3 regions of the Rhodoplanes sp. SY1 genome follow, and region 2 is predicted to be linked to each of the others. Evidence: riboswitches for the same ligand, from Rfam matches in the RefSeq annotation. Region 2 holds a riboswitch; each other region holds the start of a gene.
What was found. Region 2 has a riboswitch for cobalamin ahead of ABTU92_RS03405 (cysteine-rich small domain-containing protein). Riboswitches for the same ligand answer to the same signal wherever they lie in the genome.
Positions count from the first base shown of each region.

Region 1 (7,030 bases), on a different contig from region 2:
GCCGGCGATCCTCAACTTCTCGGCCGGGCCGACCAACATCCGGGCCGCCTGCAAGGCCGCCGGCCTCACCACGGTCGTCACCTCGCGCGCCTTCATCGAGAAGGGCCGGCTCGACCACGTGATCGCGGCGCTCGCGCCCGACTACCGCATCGTCTACCTCGAGGACGTGCGCCCGACCGTGACGACGCTCGACAAGCTGAAAGGCCTGCGCGAGTTCAGGACGCCGCTGGTGGCGCGGCAGCCGTCGGACCCCGCCGCCGTGCTGTTCACGTCGGGCTCGGAGGGCGTGCCGAAGGGCGTCGTGCTGTCGCACCGGAACATCCTGTCGAACGCCGCCCAGGCCAAGGCGATCGTCGACTTCGGCTACTCCGACAAGCTGTTCAACGTGCTGCCGGTGTTCCACGCCTTCGGCCTGACCGCGGGCTTCATCCTGCCGCTGGTCAACGGCGTGCACGTCTATCTCTATCCCTCGCCCCTGCACTACCGGCTGGTGCCCGAGCTGGTCTACGCGACCAACGCGACCATCATGTTCGGCACCGACACGTTCCTCAACGGTTACGCCCGCACCGCGAACCCCTACGACTTCCGCTCGCTGCGCTACATCTTCGCCGGCGCAGAGGCCGTGAAGGAGGCGACGCGCAAGACCTACATGGAGAAGTTCGGGGTGCGCATCCTGGAGGGCTACGGCGTCACCGAGGCGGCGCCCGTGATCGCGCTCAACACGCCGATGTTCAACAAGTTCGGCACGGTCGGCCGGCTCTTCCCCGGCATCGAGGCGCGGCTCGACAAGGTCGAGGGCGTCGACGAGGGCGGCCGGCTCTACATCCGCGGACCGAACGTGATGGTCGGCTACCTGAAGGTCGACAAGCCCGGCGTGATCGAACCGCCGCACGAGGGCTGGCACGACACCGGCGACATCGTGACCATCGACGCCGAGGGCTATGTGGCGATCAAGGGCCGGGCCAAGCGCTTCGCCAAGGTGGGCGGCGAGATGATCTCGCTCGCCGCCGTGGAGACGATCGCGTTCGACCTGTGGCCGGACGCGCTGCACGCCGTCGCCACCATCCCGGACGCCCGCAAGGGCGAGAAGCTGATCATGGTGACGACCCAGAAGGGCGCCACCCGTTCCGACTTCATCGCCTTCGCGAAGTCGCGCGGCGCCTCCGAGATGCTGATCCCGGCCGAGTTCGTCCATGTCGAGAAGATGCCGCTGCTCGGCTCCGGCAAGGTCGACAACCTCACCGTCGTCCAGATGGTGCGCGAGCGCGCCAAGCTGGAAGGCGCGGCGTAGCGCCACGCCGGCGCCTCCGAGACCCTCTCCCTGAGGGAGAGGGTCGGGCGTCCGCGAAGCGGACGACCGGGGTGAGGGTTTACGGCGCCAGTTGGATGCCTCGGCACCCCCTCACCCGGATCTCGCGCCTGTCGCGCGAGATCCTACCTCTCCCCGCTGGGGAGAGGTGAATCTGTCGTCTGCCCAAAGAACGACGACGATCTTTCAAAAATTCGCCCCGACGCGCAGGACGAAGGTGCGGCCGGGCTGCGGATAGGCGTTGTAGACGCCGTACTTGCTGCCGAAGCCGTCCGGATAGGGGCTGGCGACCGCGTAGTCGAAATAGTCCTCGTTCAAGAGGTTCTGCACGGCGAACGACCAGAAGTAGCGGTCCCACTCACCGGCGATCTTGGCGTCGAGGATCGTGTAGGTCGGCGTCATCGGCTGGAGATTGCGGCTGTCGTTGTCCATGCGGCGCGAGCCGACGAAGCGCACGTCGCCGGTGAACACCAGGCGGCTGTCGAGGATGTTCCAGACGACGCCGACGCCCGCCGTGTTGCGCGCGACGAGCGGCACGTCGTTGCCGGCATAGACGCCCTCCCGGAACACGGCGCGCGTATAGGCATAGCTGCCCTTCAGCCGCACCGTGTCGGAGACCCGCATGGTCGCCAGCGCCTCGGAGCCGTAGCGCCGGGTCGGATCGAGATTCACGTTGGTGGTGGTGAACGGCGAGTAGAAGATCTCGTTCTCCAGAACCATGTCGTAGATGCTCCATTGCAGGAACATCGGGCCGGCCGTCACCTTCACGCCCGCCTCCCAGTCGCGCGAGGTCTGGGTCTTCAGCGCGAAATTGCTCGGCATGCCGTAGGGCGCGCTGCCGATGCGCTCGTCGACATTCGGCACCCGGAAGCTCTGCGCGGTACGGCCGAACAGCGTGAGCTGCTGGTTGAAGCGGTGCTCGATGCCGATGTGCCAGGCGCGGTTGGTCTGGGTGTCGTCGAGCGGGTTCGCCTGCACGACGGTCGGAAAGCCGAAGTAGAGATAGCCCGGTGCCGCCGCGTTCACGGCATCGCGCGCCGACAGCGAGGTCCGCTGCACGCGCCCGCCGACCGAGACGTCGGTCGTGGAGAACAGCGTCACCGTGTTCATCGTGTAGGCGGCGAGCGAGGTCTGGTCGAGATCGTACTGGTGCAGCGGCGCCGCACCCTCCGTCAGGGCGCGCGGCGACGAATAGTCGGTGTGATAGACGTCGACGCCGCTCAGCGACTTCAGCGGCAGGCCGAACGCCGTCGTGTCGACCTTGAGGCGCGGCGTCACCGACGAGGTGACGAGCGAGGACTCGAAATAGGACGTGTCGTAGGCGGAGCCGATCTGCTGCCGGCAGGCCGAGTTGTAGACGCCCGTGAAGGTGTCGAGGCAGGACGGGAAATAGGCCGCCTGCTGCTTGCGGACCCGCACGCCGCCGTCGACGATCAGCTCGGCGCCCGGCGTCAGGTCGTAGGTCACGCCGGTGGTCGCCGTCGCCTGCTGCTGGTTGGCGAAGTCCCACGGCGTGTTGGTGCCGCGGCGGTCGGTCGCGAGCTGATTCAGGCCGAGCGTCGGGTCGACGCGGCGGCCGGCCGGAAGCCCGAGCACCTGGTCGCTCAGCGTCGTGTTCAGATAGAAGCTGCCCCAGTCGCGGGTGTAGCGATAGTCGCCGCCGGCGTTGGTCTGATGATACTGGCCGTTGTCGCGATAGCCGTCGGAGCGCACCGCATTGGCATAGAGCGCCAGCGCGTGCGGCCCGCTCGACGCGAAGGCCGTGCCCCTGCCCTCGACCTGGTTGAACGAGCCGTAGGCGACCTCGGCGCGGGCGCCGTTCGGCCGTCCGGTCGCCTTCTTGGTGACGATGTTGATGACGCCGCCGACGGCGCCGTCGCCGTACAGCACGCCGCCGGAGTTGCCGCGCGTCACCTCGATGCGCTCGACCGCGTTGATCGGCACCGAGCCCCAGTCGAAGGTCTGCAGATCGGGCAGATCGACGCGGCGTCCGTCGATCAGGATCAGCGTGTTCTGGGCGCCGGTGGCGCCGAAGCCGCGGATGTCGACGGTGGCGCGCGCCCCGTTGACGCCGCCGTAGAGGTTCGAGACCTGGACACCGGGCTCGCGGGCCAGGATGCCCGGGATGGTCTGCTCGGGCGAGCGCTCGATCTCCTCGGCCGTGATCACGGTCGTGGACGCACCCGTGATTCCGAGCGCGCCGCCGGCGCCGCCGCCGAGGCGCGTCGCGGTGACGTAGAGGTCGGGCAGCGCGGTGTCGGTCGTCGCCGGCGCCTGCTGGGCCTGCACGTCACCGGCGAGCAGCAATGCGCTGCCGAGCAACGCCGTGCTGCCGAGCAGAACGGCGAGGCCGGCGGCGCGGGCCGCCCTAGCGCGGTTCGAATGGTCGTGGGTCATTCCTGTCGTCCTTCGCGAAAGGGTCATGCGGTTCGCGTTGCATGAGCCGACGCGAAAGACGCCCGTCCGGCCGTCCCGGCCGATCGGTGTCCAAACGCTTCACGAGACGAACGAGCATAGCGGTCCCCGCGCCGGTCACGGTGTCACCGCTGCGAAAGACCGCTCCGTATGGGGCTTCCCGCCCACCGGTTGGGTGACTGTGCGGGCAGGTCTCCTGGCTCGCGGGTCGTCGCTGCATCCGGCCTTCCCGGTTTCCCAGTGGCCACGGTGGATGCGGCTCGCCGCTCACAGTTGCGGGTCCAGCCACGGCTTCACGACCCTCGCGGGGCGCGTTCCGTGTTCCCTCTTTCCTCCCGGCGGTCGCCCGCCGGGAACCAGCACACCCGCACCTTCGGTCGCCCGCGCCCCGCGCGTCAATCGTGCAGGCCCCGACCCGAGTGCATTAGCCGGAGAAGTGTTGCGCGAAGCCCACACCCGGAAGAGTCATTCCGGGGCGTGTGCCGTGAGGCGCACGAACCCGGAATCCAACCAAGTCCTTCGGATTCGCCCGCTGGATTCCGGGTTCGCACCTTCGGTGCGCCCCGGAATGACGGCGTCCGGAGCATCCTGGAACACGGGTCTTCAGTCCTCGGCGTCGTCCGCCTTGGTCTCCGCCAGGAGCCAGCCGAGATAGGCCTGGTCGACGCTCTCGATCGGCAGCACCAGGATGGCCGGCGTCGTGTAGGAATGGCGCGCCTTGACGGCGGCCCGCACCGCCTCGGCGCGCGACGCCCGGGTCTTGATCAGCATCACGACCTCCTCGCCGCGCTCGATCGCGCCCTCCCAGCGATAGAGCGAGACCATGCCGGGCAGGATGTTGACGCAGGCGGCGAGCCGCGCCTCGACCAGCGCGCGTCCGGTCTCCTCCGCCTCGACAAGCCCCGGAAAGGTCGTATAGACGAACACCACCCGTTCCATCGCCACTCCTTCGCGTCGGCGGCGGTGCGGCGCCGGTATCGCACGAACCACCGAACGATCCGCCGCACGAGCCGCGCATGACCCATCTGCCTGCCGAGATCGAGCGGATCGCCTTCGTGGCGAGCCAGACCCCCGAGGCGACGGCGGCCCTCGCCCGGTTGACCCAGCGCTACGGCAATGTCGATCCGCACGAGGCCGACGTCATCGTCGCGCTCGGCGGCGACGGCCTGATGCTCAAGACCCTGCACGTCTTCATGAGCACCGGCAAGCCGATCTACGGCATGCATCGCGGCACCGTCGGCTTCCTGATGAACGAGTATCACGAGCACGGGCTGAAGGAGCGCCTGCACGACGCCGAGGCGACCGTGATCCACCCGCTGCTGATGCGCGCCCTCGACGTCGACGGAGGCGGCCACGAGCACCGCGCCATCAACGAGGTGTCGCTGTTCCGCCAGACCTACCAGGCGGCGCGGCTCGACGTGATGGTGGACGGCAAGATGCGGCTGCGCGAGCTCACGGCCGACGGCATCATGGTGGCGACGCCGGCCGGCTCGACGGCCTACAATCTTTCGACCGGCGGACCGATCATCCCGATCGGCTCGCCGCTGCTCGCACTGACCCCGATCAGCGCGTTCCGGCCGCGGCGCTGGCGCGGCGCGCTCCTGCCCGACAGCGCCGTGGTGACGATCGAGGTGCTGGAGGCCGACAAGCGGCCGGTCGCCGCCGTCGCCGATCACGACGAGGTGCGCTCGGTCAAGCACGTCGAGATCCGCATGGACCACGCGATCGAGATGCTGATGCTGTTCGACCCCGGCCACAATCTCGACGAGCGCATCCTGCGCGAGCAGTTCAGCCATTGAGGCGACGAGCTCCGTCATTCCGGGGCGCGCCCAAGGCGCGAACCCGGAATCCAGTGGCATGCACGGACTGCGGGGCTGGATTCCGGGTTCGCCGCTGCGCGGCGCCCCGGAATGACGTGCTCTGATATCGACAACCGAATGGCGTCCGCCCCCGCCCGGTTAACCTAAACCCTTCCTTAAAGCTTCGCGGGCAGGATCGAGCCTGATCCTTCAGGCATCGTGTCAGTCTCGCGTGAGCCATGGTCCGCATCGACTTCAACCGGCTGCGGTTTCTTCTGATCGACGACAACGCGCACATGCGTCGCATCCTGCGCACGCTGCTGCACGGCTTCGGCTCCCGCGAGGTCTACGAGGCCGAGGACGGCGCCGCCGGCCTCGAGGCGTTCACGCACAACATTCCGGACATCGTGATCACCGACTGGGCGATGCCGATCTTCGACGGGCTCGAGCTCACCCAGATGATCCGCCAGCCGGGCGCCAACGCCAACCCGTTCGTGCCGATCATCATGCTGACCGGCCATTCCGAGAAGAAGCGCGTGATGGCGGCGCGCGACTGCGGCGTGACGGAATTCCTGGTCAAGCCGATCTCGGCCAACGCGCTCTACCAGCGCATCTTGACCGTGGTCGTGAATCCGCGTCCCTTCATCAAGACCAAGACCTTCTTCGGCCCCGACCGGCGACGCCTGGTGAACCCGAACTATGTCGGCGTCGAGCGCCGCAAGGGCACGGCGAAGGCCGAGATCATCCCGCAGCAGGCGCTGCTGGAGCGGGTGAAGATCACCGAGTGAACAGGGTGACCCGATGACCTCCGGGCGAGGCGGCGGCAAGACCGGAAAGCCGACCGGAAAGCCGACCGGCAAGACGTCGGCTGGCGAGTCTTCCTCGAACAAGTCTTCCTCGAGCAAGTCTTCGTCGAGCAAGTCTTCGTCGAGCAAGACTCCGGACGCGCCGAAGGTGACCAATTACGGCGACCACGCCGTGATCGTGCCGAAGAATCTCCTGCGCAAGGCGTGGGCCCGCAATGCCGCGCCCGGCCTGCCCGATCCGGTCGCCGACGCCGAGCGGGCGCTCGCCGCCCTCTCCGGCGAGTTCGCCGGCTGGATGGACAACGAGTGCGAGCGCCTCGACGCGGCCCGCAAGGCCGTCAAGGCGAAGGGCTTCGACGCCGAGACCCGGCAGGCGCTCTATCACGCCGCGCACGACATCAAGGGCCAGGCCGCGACGCTCGGCTTTCCGCGCGCCGCCGCGGCGGCGGCGAGCCTGTGCCGGCTGATCGAGCGCACCATCGACAGTAAGCGCATCCCGCTCGCGCTGGTCGACCAGCATGTCGACGCCGTGCGGGCGATCGTGCGCGAGCACGGCACCGCGCGCGCCGAGGTCCTGGCCGACACGCTGTCGGCGAAGCTGCGCGAGATCGTCGACGAGCACCTTAAGAGCGAGAACGGCGGGCGCCTCCCCGACGACGACGAGGTGCTGAGCCCGCCGACCGTGCCGCGCAGCGACGGGC
Region 1 covers NZ_JBEOMB010000061.1:6,733-13,762, reverse strand. Annotated here, with positions in the region: gene ABTU92_RS16860 (acyl-[ACP]--phospholipid O-acyltransferase) at 1-1,291, shown strand, start outside; gene ABTU92_RS16855 (TonB-dependent receptor) at 1,496-3,706, opposite strand; cobalamin riboswitch at 3,893-4,100, opposite strand; gene cutA (divalent-cation tolerance protein CutA) at 4,328-4,663, opposite strand; gene ABTU92_RS16845 (NAD kinase) at 4,741-5,523, shown strand; gene ABTU92_RS16840 (response regulator) at 5,763-6,311, shown strand; gene ABTU92_RS16835 (Hpt domain-containing protein) at 6,325-7,030, shown strand, end outside.
Region 1: linked by a shared signal. The riboswitch ahead of ABTU92_RS16855 (TonB-dependent receptor) and the one ahead of ABTU92_RS03405 (cysteine-rich small domain-containing protein) in region 2 are both predicted to bind cobalamin.

Region 2 (7,030 bases):
CTGCGGGCAGCAGCGCGACCGTGGACAGGAGAACGGCGTTCAGGGACATGCAGGCGATACGCATGGCGGGCCTCACGGCGAGGGCGATGGCGGAACGGGGCGGGGCGAGGGGAGGGGGCCGCGCGGGGCGGCCGGGCCCGATGGCATCCGGCGGCCGGGCGTCGCGGCCGGGGCGCCGCCGGACGGCGCAGTCTCGGGCACGTAGACGAAGGAGCCGTCCTTCAGCCGGTAGGCGATGCCGGCCCGCACGCCCTCGCCGCTGCCGATCTCCTGCGTCGACGTGTAGGTCTCGATCTTCTCGCCGTCCTTGACGACGATCTGCATGTCGGGCCGGCCCGGGTTCTTCACCGCGACGGCCGTCTCGGACGCGAACGGGTTGAGCGGGTTGACGGCGATGATCATCATCAGCGCGCCGATCATCACCAGGAACACGTCGACCAGGTTGACCACCGAGAGGATCGGGTCGAGCTCCTCGTCCTCTTCGAGAATGCGCAGCGTCATGGCCGGGCCTCGATCCGCCGCTTCACCGCGACCAGCTCCTCGGCGCACCAGCGCCGCCGCACCGAGGCGATCCAGAAGCACAAGCAGGCGGCGGCGAGCGCCAGCACCACGGCCGCAAAGGCCGAGCGCAGAAGCTCGCTCATCTGGGCGACGTCGTTGCGGGTGAGGGCGACGAGCGCCGGCCCCATCGGGATCAGCGTGGCGATCAGCCCGAGCATCGGCGTCACCCGGGTCGCCACCCGGATCAGCTCGAGCTGCTTCATGGCGGCGACGTCGAGCTCGTCGAGCGTCAGCGCCGGATCGTCCGCATAGCGCCGCGCCAGCGGGTAGCCGCCGCCGAGCGCCCCGAAGCCGCCGGCCGCGGGCGTGCGGAAGCCGCGGCGGCCGCGCCACCGCAAGGCCCATTGCACGACGAGCCGCCCGCTCTCGAACAGCGAGAGCAGGAACAGCGCCTGGATGGCGAGCTGGACGGGGGTCAGCAGCAGCTCGGAGAGCTGCGTAAAGAACGACATGGCACGACTCCGCGGGCGCTTTCCGACCGTCCGGCCCTTGGGTCTCCGACGGTCGGCGCCTCGATCCTGAATTAAATGTTATATCGTAACAATCTCGGCGCGATTGCAAGAGCGGATGAGCCCTGCCGGGTTAGCTCCCGGACGCTGTGATATTTCTGCATCGCGACCGGAGAGCCCGACCGGCTCTGTCTCGGCTTCGAAGGCTCCTGCTCGTCTCTCCGGACGCCGTGGAGCAGGCAATTCCTTCGCAGCTCGTCGCGCAGCCGCCCGTGCGCCTCGATGAGCAGCACCGAGGTGGCGCCCAGCTCGAAGAAGCTCTCAGTTGGCGGGATGTCGGCGCGGCCGAGCAGTCGGCCGAACACGGTGGCGATCCGGCGTTCCAGCAGCGACGCGGGTCCTGCCGACGGCGCCGCGGCGGCGAGCACCGGCAGGGCGCGGCGGTCGATCTTGCCGTTGACGGTGAGCGGCGGCGAGCTCGCCGGACTCGGCGTCCGCACACATCGTCTCCAGCTGTTCCGTCCGCGCGGATGCCGTGATGGCGCGCTGATCGCGACGGCCGGATCGGCGCGGTCGTGAGCCGTCGGTCTCGCAGTTCCGGAAAAGCCCGGCCTTGCACCCCGGCCGCCTTCGTGCTCATTTGAAGGCGTCTTCGGTGCCTCTCGTCGAGAGGTGAAACGGGAATGCGGTCCGGCGAACGTTCGTCACACGAGCGTCTCGCCAATGCCGCAGCTGCCCCCGCAACTGTAGACGGATCGTCGCCGATCGGAGCCACTGGGACGCCATCAGGCCATGTCCCGGGAAGGTGATCGGAGACCATGATCCGTGAGCCAGGAGACCGGCCGAAGACGCTGGTCCATTCCGTTCGACGGCGGGTCGAAAGGGGAGCGCTAATGATCATCGAATTCTGATTCCGCTTTTCACGTGATCGGTCCGCGCACGATCGGCATCGGGTCGGTCGGTGGCGCGAATGCCCGTGCGGCCTTGCCGTTCGAGCGAAGCCGATCGTCATCCGCATCCGCGGCGCATCGCGTCGGCGGGCGATGTCGCTTGCCGGCAGAACCTCTGCCGCGCATTTCGCGCTGGTGACGACGTCGCCGCTGCGCTCGCTGTTGCTCGGGCCTCGCATGCAGCCGAAGGACACCACCACCAACGAAGCCTTCAAGGGCTTCACCAACACGGCCTGTCCGTTCCTGCCCTGCCACACGGGCGTGCGCGGACAGTTCAACTGCCTGTTCTGCTACTGCCCCTTGATCGCTTACCGTTGTCCCGGTCCTTACAAGGTCTTTACCGATCGCAATGGGATCCGCCGCAAGGACTGCTCGGATTGCACCCTGCCGCACAACGGCTACGGCGGCGCCTGGAATTTCATCCAGAAGTGGCTCGAGCGGCCCGTGGTCTGGGACGGACACGAGCAGACGCGGCGTTATCAGATGAAGCCTCCTCGGACCAGATCATGACCATCGACGTCAATGCCCAGATCGCCGGCCTCGTCTCCCGCATCGCCTTCACGCCCGCCGCATTGCCGCTGCCGCGCCGCGCCCGCTCCTTGATGATCCAGGGCACCGCCTCGGATGTCGGGAAGAGCATGGTGGTGGCCGGCCTCTGCCGCGCTTTCACGCGCCGCGGCCTCGTGGTGCGGCCGTTCAAGGCGCAGAACATGAGCAACAACGCCGCCGTCGCGGCCGACAGCGATCTCCCCCCGGGACCGGATGGAGAAATCATCTACGGCGAGATCGGCCGGGCCCAGCATCTGCAGGCCCGCGCCTGCAAGGCGGCGCCGTCGATTCACATGAACCCGGTGCTGCTGAAGCCGCAGACCGACATCGGCTCGCAGGTCGTCCTGCGCGGGCGCGTGCTCGGCAACTGCCCGGCCCGCATCTATCACCGCATGCGCCACGGCATGATGCCGGCGATCCTCGACTCACTCGACCGGCTGCGCGCCGAGGCCGACCTGGTGCTGGTCGAGGGCGCCGGCTCGGGCGCGGAGATCTACCTGCGCCGCTCCGACATCACCAACATGCACCTCGCCGAGAAAGCCGACCTGCCGGTCGTGATTCTCTCCGACATCGACCGCGGCGGCACCATGGCGGCGCTCGTCGGCAGCCACGCGCTGCTCGATCCGGCCGACCGCGCCCGCGTGGTGGGATACATCGTCAACAAGTTCCGCGGCGACTTCTCGCTGTTCGATCCCGGCGTCAAGACCATCACGGCGCAGACCGGCTGGCCGTTCCTCGGCGTGTTGCGCTGGTTCCCGATCGCCGACCGGCTGCCGGCGGAGGACTCGCTCGCGCTGGAGCGCTCCGCCGAGTTCGGCGGACGGGGCCTCGTCGTCGCGGTGCCGCGGCTCTCGCGCATCGCCAATTTCGACGACCTCGATCCGCTCGCCGCCGAGCCGGGCGTCGCGCTGCGTTTCGTCCAGCCCGGCAATCCGATCCCGGTCGACACCGACGTGATCATTCTGCCCGGCTCGAAGGCGACACGCACGGATCTCGACGTGCTGCGCCGCGAGGGCTGGGACATCGACATTCTCGCTCATGCGCGCCGCGGTGGCCGCGTGATCGGCCTGTGCGCCGGCTTCCAGATGCTCGGCCGCGTGGTGCGCGACCCGCAGGGCATCGAGGGCGCGCCTGGCGAGACGGCCGGCCTCGGCCTGCTCGACGTCGAGACCGAGATCGGCGACGACAAGCGCCTCGTCGACATCGACGCGGTGGATCGCCTCAGCGGCTGTCGCGTCACCGGCTACGAGATGCACATGGGGCGCACCACGGGGCCGGGTCTGTCACGACCGTGGCTGATGCTGGACGACGGGGCAGGGCGCGCCCGGCCCGAGGGCGCCGTGTCGGCCGACGGCCGCGTCGCCGGCGCCTATGTGCACGGCCTGTTCGGCGCCGATGCGTTCCGCGGCCACTGGCTCCGGTCGGTCGGGGCGCAGGCGTCCGGTCTCGACTTCGCGCAGCGCACCGAGGCGGCCATCGAGGCGCTCGCCGACCACTGCGAGGAGAACCTCGATCTCGACGCGCTCCTCGCGCTCGCCCGCTGACTGCGGGTGTAGCGAGGGCTATGGCGGCCGATCGACGGATCGTTCCGACACTGCGGTCTCTGCATTCCGGAGGAGGTCCACTGATGACATGGGCTATCGCGTCGCGGCAGAATGGTGCCGTCAGCGCCGGCGCGTGTCGCTCTGCTCGTCGTCCGGCATCTGCGGATTGCCGGCGGCCCGGCGCGGGCTCGCCGTCGCCGCGTGCTCGCGGGCGCGGTTTGCGAGGGCCGCTCGATGCTGCTTGGTCCGACCTCTCGCGTGCCGATGCGCGGCTGATCACGCCGACATGGCCGAGCGCCTGGAAGAACGTCGTCGGCCGCTCGAACCCCGTGCCGGCGAGAACGCATGTGAGCCGTCCGCCGTCGATCGGATGCCAGTTGCCGGCGATCCGCTCGAGCATGCCGTCGGCCTCGGCCGCCACGGCGCCGCCGCGGATCGCCCAGCGGCGATAGGCGGTCGCGGTCGTCGCGGCGGTCGCGGTGTCGACGGTCGCGTGATCCATCAGGACCAGCGGTGCCCCGGGCCGCAGCGCCGCCGCGATGTCGCGGAAGAAGGCGAGCTTGGCGCCATCGATGGCGGTGATCCCGGCGATCTTGCCCTGCGCGGCGGGCCCGGAGCCGGGCTGAGCACCGCGAGATTGCCGGGCAGCATCAGGCCGAGGCTGGCGCCGAGCGTCACCATGGCGGCGACCATGGTCCGACAGTCGGAGGCGAGTGAAACGGACGTTGATCCCGCGCAGCGCCGGTTCGGCGACATTGTCGGACATGCACAGGCGGCCGATGTCGGGGACGCGGGTGAGCGCGGCCCCGCGCTTCAGCGCGTCGTCGATCGGCTTGGCAGTCTGGCTCTCGGCGGAGAGTTCGGTGCGCTGGCGGCGATCCAGGCGTGAAGCCCGGTGATGAGCAGCCGGCTCCGCCGTTCGGCACACGGCATCCGGGCTGGTGTCGGTCGCGAGGACCTCGATTCGCCGCGGCCGCCGACCATTTGCGTGCCAACGGTCAACGAGGAGCGGCCGGCTCGGCGACAGGATTCGGAGAATTCTTTTGATTACAGTGGTTTGAATGGTCGGAGCGGAGAGATTTGAACTCTCGACCCCCAGTCCCCCAGACTGGTGCGCTAACCGGGCTGCGCTACGCTCCGAGCGGCCGGGACTATAGAGAGGCGGCCGGGCCCGCGCAACCGGTCCGGATGTCTCGTCGGCGGGCTGCGGGGCCGGTCTGCAAGGCGCGCGTCGTCGGCGAGCCGTGCAGGGGGCGAGCCGTGCAGAGGGCTGGCAAGCGGGCCAGCAGGGGGAAGGGACCGGCATGCCCGGGGCGCCGAGTCGCCGTCTCCACGGGCGTTCCGAGCGGCGGTGAGGTCGACCGGCGAAACTCCGAGCGGCGCTCCGGAGGAGGGGGTGAACGCGGTTCCCCGGTGAAATCGCGCGGGTTCCGCTGCCACTTGCGACAAGGCGGCGGCGACCGCGACACAGCGCGACCACAACGCGGCGACCTCGCGGCAACGTGTGCGGACCGCGCCTCCCGTTAAGCTAAAACCAACGCCGGTCGCGTAGTAGTCGGTGTCTCGGGCGCGCCCCCTCGGGTCGCGAGAGCGGCCGTGCGCCCGCAGGAGGATTCATGACCCAGGCCGTTTCCGTGAAGGCGAACGGCGCCGTGTCGGCGCCGCAGGGCGCCGCGATGGCGCCGGATGCGACGCCGCCGCAAGGTGCCACGACGTCGCCGGACACGGCGAAGCCGCAGGGCGCCTCGATCTCGGCCGGCTTCTGGGACGAGGTCTACTCGACCAACCCGATCTACTCGAAGGAGCTCTCCGACGAGGCCCGCGAGGCGATCCAGGCGGCGGCCGCCTGGTTCGGCGACCTGTCCGGCAAGACCGTGCTGGATCTCGGCTGCGGCGCCGGCGCCTCGTCGCTGCTGCTCGCCGAGATCGGCGCGGACGTGATCTCGGTCGACGCCTCGCCGGTGGCGATCGCCTCGCTGACCGAGCGCTGCCGGGCGCGCGGCGTGACGCGGGTGCGGCCGGTCGTCTGCGACGCGATGACGATCGACACGCTGGGGCCGGTCGACTTCGTCTACGGCTCGATGATCCTCCACCACCTCGAGCCGTTCGGCGAGTTCTGCCAGGCGCTGCGCCGGACCATCCGTCCCGGCGGCCGCGCCTTCTTCTGGGAGAACAACGCGGCGAGCGATCTGCTGCTGTGGTTCCGCAAGCACGTGGTCGGCAAGCTGTGGGTGCCGAAATACGGCGACGAGCACGAGTTCCCGCTGACCCCGTCGGAGATCGCGACCCTGCGCGGCGTGTTCGAGGTGACGACCGAGCATCCGCGCATGGAGTTCTTCGCGCTCGCCTCGCTCTATCTGCTGCGCGGCCGCCTGATGAAGCCGATGGCGGCGATCGACGACTTCCTGTTCCGCCACGACATCGGCACCCGCTACTCGTATCAGCAATACGTGCGGGTGCAGGGCTGAGGCTGGGCCCTGGTCATTCCGGGGCGGCGCGCCGCGCCGAACCCGGAATCCAGTCCAAAATGCGGAATGCAATCGAGAATGTGGAGTCCGCCGCTGGATTCCGGGCTCGCGCCTGAGCCTGCGCCCTTACGGCGCGACGCGCCGATCCGGGTGGCGCGCCCCGGAATGACGGACGTCTCCGCGATTAAGATGCGTCTCGCACGCCCGGCTGCGGCCGGCGATACGCCACCGGATCGGGCGGCGCCGGGGCGACGCGACCGGCCGCGATCAGGCCCCAGACGATCCCCATGATCAGGAAGTAGTGGCGCCAATGCGCCACGTCGATGATCCAGCTCTCGCCGACCTCGCCCACGAAGGTCGCGTAGGCGGCGATGAAGATCGGCTGCCAGGGCGTGCGCACGAAGGCGTGGCGCAGCCCGATCACCAGCGTCAGCACGGTCAGGGCGAGCCAGGTCGTGCCGGCGATCCAGCCGCCGTTCATGAACGCGCTGATCAGCGAGTTGTGGGGC
Region 2 covers NZ_JBEOMB010000009.1:27,754-34,783, reverse strand. Annotated here, with positions in the region: gene ABTU92_RS03425 (TonB-dependent receptor family protein) at 1-64, opposite strand, end outside; gene ABTU92_RS03420 (DUF2149 domain-containing protein) at 73-501, opposite strand; gene ABTU92_RS03415 (MotA/TolQ/ExbB proton channel family protein) at 498-1,013, opposite strand; gene ABTU92_RS03410 (phosphopantetheine-binding protein) at 1,085-1,510, opposite strand; cobalamin riboswitch at 1,647-1,872, shown strand; gene ABTU92_RS03405 (cysteine-rich small domain-containing protein) at 2,054-2,470, shown strand; gene ABTU92_RS03400 (cobyric acid synthase) at 2,467-4,053, shown strand; gene ABTU92_RS03395 (hypothetical protein) at 4,340-4,942, shown strand; tRNA gene ABTU92_RS03390 (tRNA-Pro) at 5,116-5,193, opposite strand; gene ABTU92_RS03385 (class I SAM-dependent methyltransferase) at 5,670-6,521, shown strand; gene ABTU92_RS03380 (O-antigen ligase family protein) at 6,706-7,030, opposite strand, start outside.

Region 3 (7,030 bases), on a different contig from region 2:
CAAGCACCACTTCAAGGCCGGCGTGAAGACCCAGGCCGGCATCGAGTATTGAGCGTGACGACTCGGCTGTCCGGTCGTCATTCCGGGGCGCGCCGAAGGCGCGAGCCCGGAATCCAGCCGCGACCGGAGCGCTCGGGACTGGATTCCGGGTCCGGCGCTGCGCGCCGTCCCGGAATGACCGTTCCCACGAGCAGCCCGTAGAAAGCGCATGACCGCCCGCACCCTCATGTTCCAGGGCACCGGCTCGGACGTCGGCAAGTCGCTGATCGTCGCCGGGCTGGCCCGGCTGCTGACCCGTCGCGGGCTGCGGGTGCGGCCGTTCAAGCCGCAGAACATGTCGAACAACGCGGCCGTCACGGCCGACGGCGGCGAAATCGGCCGCGCCCAGGCTCTTCAGGCGCGGGCGGCGCGGGTCGCGCCGTCTGTGCACATGAACCCGGTGCTCTTGAAGCCGCAGAGCGAGACGGGCGCCCAGATCGTCGTCCAGGGCCGCGTCTTCGGCACCGCGCGCGCAAAAGACTACCAGTCGCGAAAGGCCGCGCTGCTGCCGCATGTGCTGGACAGCTTTTCGAGATTGCGCGGCGAGGCCGACATCGTGCTCGTCGAAGGCGCGGGCTCCGCCTCCGAGGTGAACCTGCGGGCGAACGACATCGCCAACATGGGCTTCGCCCGCGCCGCCGACGTGCCCGTCGTGCTGATCGGCGATATCGACCGCGGCGGCGTGATCGCCAGCCTGGTCGGCACCGCGGCCGTGGTCGAGCCCGAGGATGCGGCGCTGATCCGCGGCTTTCTCGTCAACAAGATGCGGGGCGACCCGTCGCTGTTCGCCGCTGGCATGGCGGTCATCGCTAAAAAGACCGGATGGGTGCCGCTCGGCTTGGTGCCGCATTTTCATGACGCCCACCGGCTGCCCGCCGAGGACATTTATGGGCTCGAGGCCGGGCCCGCGGCTGCGTCCTCCGCCAAGTCAGGCAAGGTGCGCATCGCCGTGCCGGTGCTGCCGTCGATCTCCAATTTCGACGACTTCGACCCGCTGCGGCTCGAGCCCGCCGTCGACCTCGTGCTCCTGAGGAACGGCGCGCCGCTGCCGGCCGACACCGACCTGGTGATCCTGCCGGGCGCGAAGACGACGATCCGCGATCTCGCGGCGCTGCGCGCGGTCGGCTGGGACGTCGACATTCTCGCGCATGTCCGTCGCGGCGGCCGGGTGCTCGGCCTGTGCGGCGGCTATCAGATGCTCGGCCGCGAGATCGCCGATCCGGACGGCGTCGAGGGACCGCCCGGCACGGCGGCCGGGCTCGGGCTGCTCGACGTGATCACGACGTTGACCGGCGACAAGTCGCTGGTCGCGGTGACGGGCCGCACCGTCGAAGACGGCGTGCCGCTCTCCGGCTACGAGATGCATATGGGCCGCACGACGGGTTCCGGCACGGCGCGGCCGCTGGTGCGGCTCGACGATCCGCAGGGCGACGCGCAGGATGGCGGCCGCGACGACGGCGCCGTCTCGCCGGACGGCCGCGTCGCCGGAACCTACGTCCACGGATTCTTCGCCGACGATCGCCAGCGCGCCGCCTGGCTCTCTCGCCTCGGCGCGCCCGTCGCGGAGCAGGGCGGCCTCGCCTACGAGGCGATGGTCGACGAGACCCTCGATGCGCTGGCGTCGCATCTCGAGGCGCATGTCGACATCGAGGCCCTGCTCGGGCTCGCGCGCTGATTTACCGATGCTCGGGCTCGTGCCCCGGACAAGGCGCGGCAGGCCGCAGGCCTGATGCGCCGCAGAGCCGGGGCCCAGGGGCGGCACGACGCGCGGCACGATCGGCGCTTCGGCTGATCGCCCCTGGGTCCCGGTTCGCGGCGCGGCGCGCCGCGCCCGGGACACGAGACCTCGGCCGAGGCAGCTCTCACGACCCCGGTCAGCTCTTCCGCCAGCTCCGCGCGACAAGCGCCAACACAGCCTCGCGGGTCTTCGGCAGCGGGTCGGTCGCGCCGAGAATGCCGGCCTCGCGGGCCGCGAGGCCCAGCGACAGGAGGAACGGCGACTCCAGCCCGGCCGCCGCCATGGCGGCGCGGTCGGCGAGAACCTCCTCGGCCGGCCCTTGGCGGAGCACCTTCCCGTCGGCGAACAGCGCGACGTCGTCGGCGAGCCGGTAGGCGAGGTCGACGTCGTGGGTCGCGAGCACCAGCGTCGCCCCGTCGGTGTGCAGCGCCTGCAGCGCGGCCAGGAGGCCGTCGCGCCCGGCGCGGTCGAGGCCCGAGGTCGGCTCGTCGAGCAGCAGCACCTCGGGCCGCATGGAGACGGCGCCGGCGATGGCGACGCGCTTCTTCTGGCCGAACGACAGCATGTGGGTCGGCCGTTCGGCGAGGTCGCCGATCCCCATCACGTGTAGCGCGTCGGCGACGCGTCGGCGCACCGCGTCGTCGGCGAGCCCGAGATTGAGCGGCCCGAACGAGACGTCCTCCTCGACCGAGGCGGCGAACAGCTGATCGTCGGCGTCCTGCAGCACCAGCCCGACGCGGCGGCGCCAGGCGGTCAGGTCGGCGCGGCCGTAACCGGCCGGTGCGCCGTCGAGCAGCACCCGGCCGCGCTGCGGCCGGAGCGTGCCGTTGAGGTGCAGGAGCAGCGTCGTCTTGCCGGCGCCGTTGGGGCCGAGAATGGCGAGACGTCGCCCGCGCCGGACGACGAGATCGAGGTCCGACAGGGCCGGACCACCGTCCCGATAGGCGTAGGTCAGAGCCTGGGCTTCGAGGAGATTCACCGCGCCCAAAGCCCCAGTCCGGCGACACCGGCTTCGATCGCGAGGACGAGCGCCAGCGCCGGCCATGACACGGCGGCGCGGCGCGACAGCACCCGCATCTCGCCGGTCCAGCCGCGCGCCGCGAGGCCGATCTCCAGGCGACGCGCCCGGTCGAGCGAGCGCGGCAGCAGGTTGGCGATCAGCCCGCCGAGCGAGCGCAGCCGGCGCCGGGCGCCGGCATGGCCGAGCCGGGCCGCCTGGGCCGTGTCCATGGCCAGCGCGGTCGTTCCGAGGAGAAACAGGAACCGGTACATCAGGAGGGCGATCTCGGCGATCTCGCCGGGCAGGCCGAGACGCCGCGCACCGGCGACCAGATCGGTCGCCGGCGTCGTCAGGGCGAGGAACAGGAGCGCCGTCACGCACGCCAGCGCGCGTGCCGTCGCTCCGGCTGCGGTCATGAGGCCGTCCGGGGCGAGGCCGATGCCGGCGGTGCCGACCTGCAGCGCGAGCGACAGCGATCCGATCAGCAGGAAGCCGAACGGTGCCGTCACGCAGGCGAGCCAGGTCCGCGGCGACACCCGCGCCCCGACGAGCGTCGCCACCGTCATCACGACGGCGGCCACCGGGGCGACCGGAAACGGCGGAAAGGCGAGGGCGAGCGCCATCATGCCGAAGGCCAGGACGGACTTCTCGGCGAGCGAACGCGTCCGCCAGCGGTTGAGATGGGCCGCCCTATCGACGGGGGACATCGTCGGACGCGGACGATCGGCCGTGCCTTCGGCCGATCACGTAGCCCAGCACGCCGGCGCCGAGCGCCGCCTGCAGGGCGAACAGCAGGCTCTGGATCTCGCCGTTGGGCGGCGTCCACAGCGGCTTGAACCACGGCTCGTAGCCGGGGCGCGCCTCGGCGATGGCGCTCACCGCCTGATCGTCCGTGCCCTTGAACTCGCCCTCGATGCCCGGCAGGAGCAGGGGCGCGGCGACGATGGCGGCCGCAAGCGCGATCAGCAGCCACGAGGTTCGCTTCGCGATCATCGTTCGGTCCCCCCGGCAAGGCCGCGCACGCCGTTCCGCATCCCGCCGAGGAGGCCCGGCGAGGCCGCGAGGGCGTTGATCACCACCACGGTCAAGAGGCCCTCGGCGATCGCCAGCGGGATTTGGGTGACGGCGAAGATGCCGCCGAACTTCGCCACGGCGCCGAGCACGCCCGAGCTCGCGTCCGGATAGGCGAGCGCGAGCTGCACCGAGGTCGTGAGATAGGTCGAGAGGTCGCCCAGCATGGCGGCGCAAAACACCGCGACGCTCGCCCCCAGGCCGAGCCGGGTGACGACCTGCCACACCGCCCAGCTCACCCACGGTCCGACGATGGCCATCGAGAACACGTTGGCGCCGAGCGTCGTCAGACCGCCATGGGCGAGCAGCAGCGCCTGGAAGACGAGCACGATCGTGCCGAGCACCGCCATCACGGCGGGGCCGAACAGGATCGCGCCGAGCCCGGTCCCGGTCGGGTGCGAGCACGAGCCGGTGACGCTCGGGATCTTCAGGGCCGACATGACGAACGTGAAGGCGCCGGCCGCGGCGAGCATCATCTTGGTTTGCGGCTCGTCCCGCAGGATGCGCCGAATCCGGACCGCCCCGGCGATCACGAAGGGGGCGGACACCGCAAACCAGCCGGCGGCATGCCCGACCGGCAGATAGCCTTCCATGATGTGCACGCGAACCCTCCCGCCGGTTGCGCATGCGCCTCGTCAGGCCCCGGAACACCCCGCCCGGAACCATTCGCGCACGCCACCTCGATGGCAGGTCTCCTGACTCGCGGCTCGGCGGCTCCCGCGCCGTCTTCCCGGCCGTCGCGCAGTCCCGATCGGAGGGGGAGACTGCGGCCAGTGACGAACTCGCGCGAAAGCCTCGCCGCTTACAGTTGCGGGGGCAGTTGCGGCCTGAGCGCCCGCGGGGCGCCGCACCGCATTCCCTTTTCACCTCGCGTCGAAGCAGCGGCGCGAGGAACCATCGCGGCGACATTAGGCGCACGGCGGGTGCCGGCGCAAGCATCGGACTGTCCGTTGTTGCCCGTACAGGTCGCGGCGCGGTCAGTCGATTGCACCGCGGCGGGCGGCGGGCTAAGCCTCGCCGGCCTCGACGGCCGCCAGCGGGATCGAAGTCCGCGGCGGACTCGGGCAGATCGATCTGAGACGACCGATTGGGCGGGCCGATGCAGCCGAGGAACGAGGCGATCCTGCGCGGGCACGGCGGGCGTGTCGACGAGGCCGAGCGGCTCTATCCGGACGCCCCGCCCCCGTGGATCGACCTGTCGACCGGGATCAATCCGCACGCCTATCCGGTGCCGGCGGTCGATCCCGAGGCGTATCGCCGGCTGCCGCTCGGCCGCGACCTCGACCGGCTGACCGATGCGGCGGCGGCGGCCTATGGCCGGCCGGCCGGCACGGCGCTGCTGCCGGTGCCGGGCAGCGAGCTCGCCATCCGGCTGCTGCCGGTGGTTCTCGGACCGAAGCTGCGGGTCGGCGTGGTAGGGCGCACCTACTCGTCGCATGCCGCCGCCTGGGAGGAGACCGGCGCCACGGTGCGGCCGCTGCCGGCGCTGCCGGACCCGGCCGCCCGCGACCTCGACGTCGTCGTGCTGGTGAACCCCAACAATCCGGACGGCGCGAGCGTTTCGCGCGCGGCGCTCCTCGGTTTCGCCGAGGCGTGGACTGCCGCCGGCCGCAAGCTGATCGTCGACGAAGCCTTCGCCGACGTTACGCCGGACCTGTCGCTGCTCGCCGCCGACCGGCTGCCGGACGGCGTGGTGGTGCTGCGCTCGCTCGGCAAGTTCTACGGCCTCGCCGGGCTGCGGGTGGGCTTCGTCGCGGTGGCGGAGCGGGCCGCGATGCCGTGGCGGCGGCGGCTCGGCGACTGGCCGGTGTCGGGTCCGGCCTGCGCGATCGCGGCCGCGGCGCTCCTCGACACGGCCTGGGCGACGGCGATGCGGGCGCGGCTCGCCACCGACCGCGCCCGACTCGAGGGGATGCTCGTGAGCGGCGGCCTGCGCATCCTCGGCGGCACCGATCTCTTCGTCCTCGCCGAAGGCCCGCCGGGTCGCGATCTCGTCGACGCCTTCGCGCATGCCGGCATTCTGGTGCGCGGCTTTCCCCATACACCGAACAGGTACCGGTTCGGCCTGCCGGCGGACGAGCTGGCCTTCGCGCGGCTCGCCGCCGCCTGCCGCTCACTCGCCGCCGCTGCGCCGGGGCGGTGAGGCGATGCGATCGATGGCGGCGCGCAGCAGCGCCGCCGCTCGGTAGGGTGCGTGCATCATCTTGCTCGCCGGCAGCACCAGGAAGAAGCCGGTGACGAGCCCGAGATGGAGCGTCAGCGTGACGCCCATCAGCACGGTCTCGCGCAACACCAGCACGGCGAGCCCGCTCGCCGCCACGAGCCCGAGCAGCACCAGGAAGACGAGGTTCAGCCGCGTCTCCCCCGGCTCGGTCGCCGCCGTGTCGGTGCGCAGCTCGACCGAAACGAGCCCGCCGATGCCGACCAGCATCAGGACGCCACCGATCGTGCCGGCGAGCACCGGCAGGCTGAAGACCGGGTAGGGCGCCGGTGCATCGGCGACGTGATGCCAGAGTGCCGCCGAGAGCGTCGACAGGATGGTCAGGGCGAAGCCGCCGACCATCACGTGATGCGCGATGCGCCGCTCGCGCGAAAAACGGCCGTCGACGTCGTTGCAGCCGGGGCCGCCGCCACCGAGATTGCTCAGCGTCACGATGTCGAAGAGCGCCGGCCACAGCGCCCGCTTGACGACCCGGGCGGAGACCGGCGGCGCGATCGCCCGCCAGAACGCCACCGTCGACGCCGTCATGGCGGCCACGGCCCAGACGAACGAGAGGCCGGCCGCCGTCGTCATCACGCCCCACGGCACGACCTGATAGAACGCCCCGCCGCCGCGATGCACCCCGAACAGGGTTTCACGCGGCACCGTTAGGACGACCAGGAGAAGCGCCGCGACCGTGGCGGCGCCCACCACGGCCGCGGGCATCCAGGCGTGCCGCCCGAACGCGCCGGCGAGCCAGCGCGGTCGGGCGAAGTCCGCGTAGGTGTGGCCACGGGCGGCCGCGAGCGTCTGCGGCACGTTGACGGCGAACGGGTGCGGCGGCGCGTATTGGCAGGCGTGCCAGCAGCCACGGCAGGCGTGACAGAGATTGGCGATATGGGCGACGTCGGCGAGCGAGAAGGTCGCCTTGCCGGCGATCGCCGGGAACACGGCGCAGACGCCGTCGCAATACATGCAGGCG
Region 3 covers NZ_JBEOMB010000089.1:1,494-8,523, reverse strand. Annotated here, with positions in the region: gene cobO (cob(I)yrinic acid a,c-diamide adenosyltransferase) at 1-52, shown strand, start outside; gene ABTU92_RS21075 (cobyric acid synthase) at 209-1,714, shown strand; gene ABTU92_RS21070 (energy-coupling factor ABC transporter ATP-binding protein) at 1,914-2,756, opposite strand; gene cbiQ (cobalt ECF transporter T component CbiQ) at 2,753-3,484, opposite strand; gene ABTU92_RS21060 (energy-coupling factor ABC transporter substrate-binding protein) at 3,468-3,770, opposite strand; gene ABTU92_RS21055 (energy-coupling factor ABC transporter permease) at 3,767-4,441, opposite strand; cobalamin riboswitch at 4,516-4,762, opposite strand; gene ABTU92_RS21050 (aminotransferase class I/II-fold pyridoxal phosphate-dependent enzyme) at 4,948-5,991, shown strand; gene tcuB (tricarballylate utilization 4Fe-4S protein TcuB) at 5,962-7,030, opposite strand, start outside.
Region 3: linked by a shared signal. The riboswitch ahead of ABTU92_RS21055 (energy-coupling factor ABC transporter permease) and the one ahead of ABTU92_RS03405 (cysteine-rich small domain-containing protein) in region 2 are both predicted to bind cobalamin.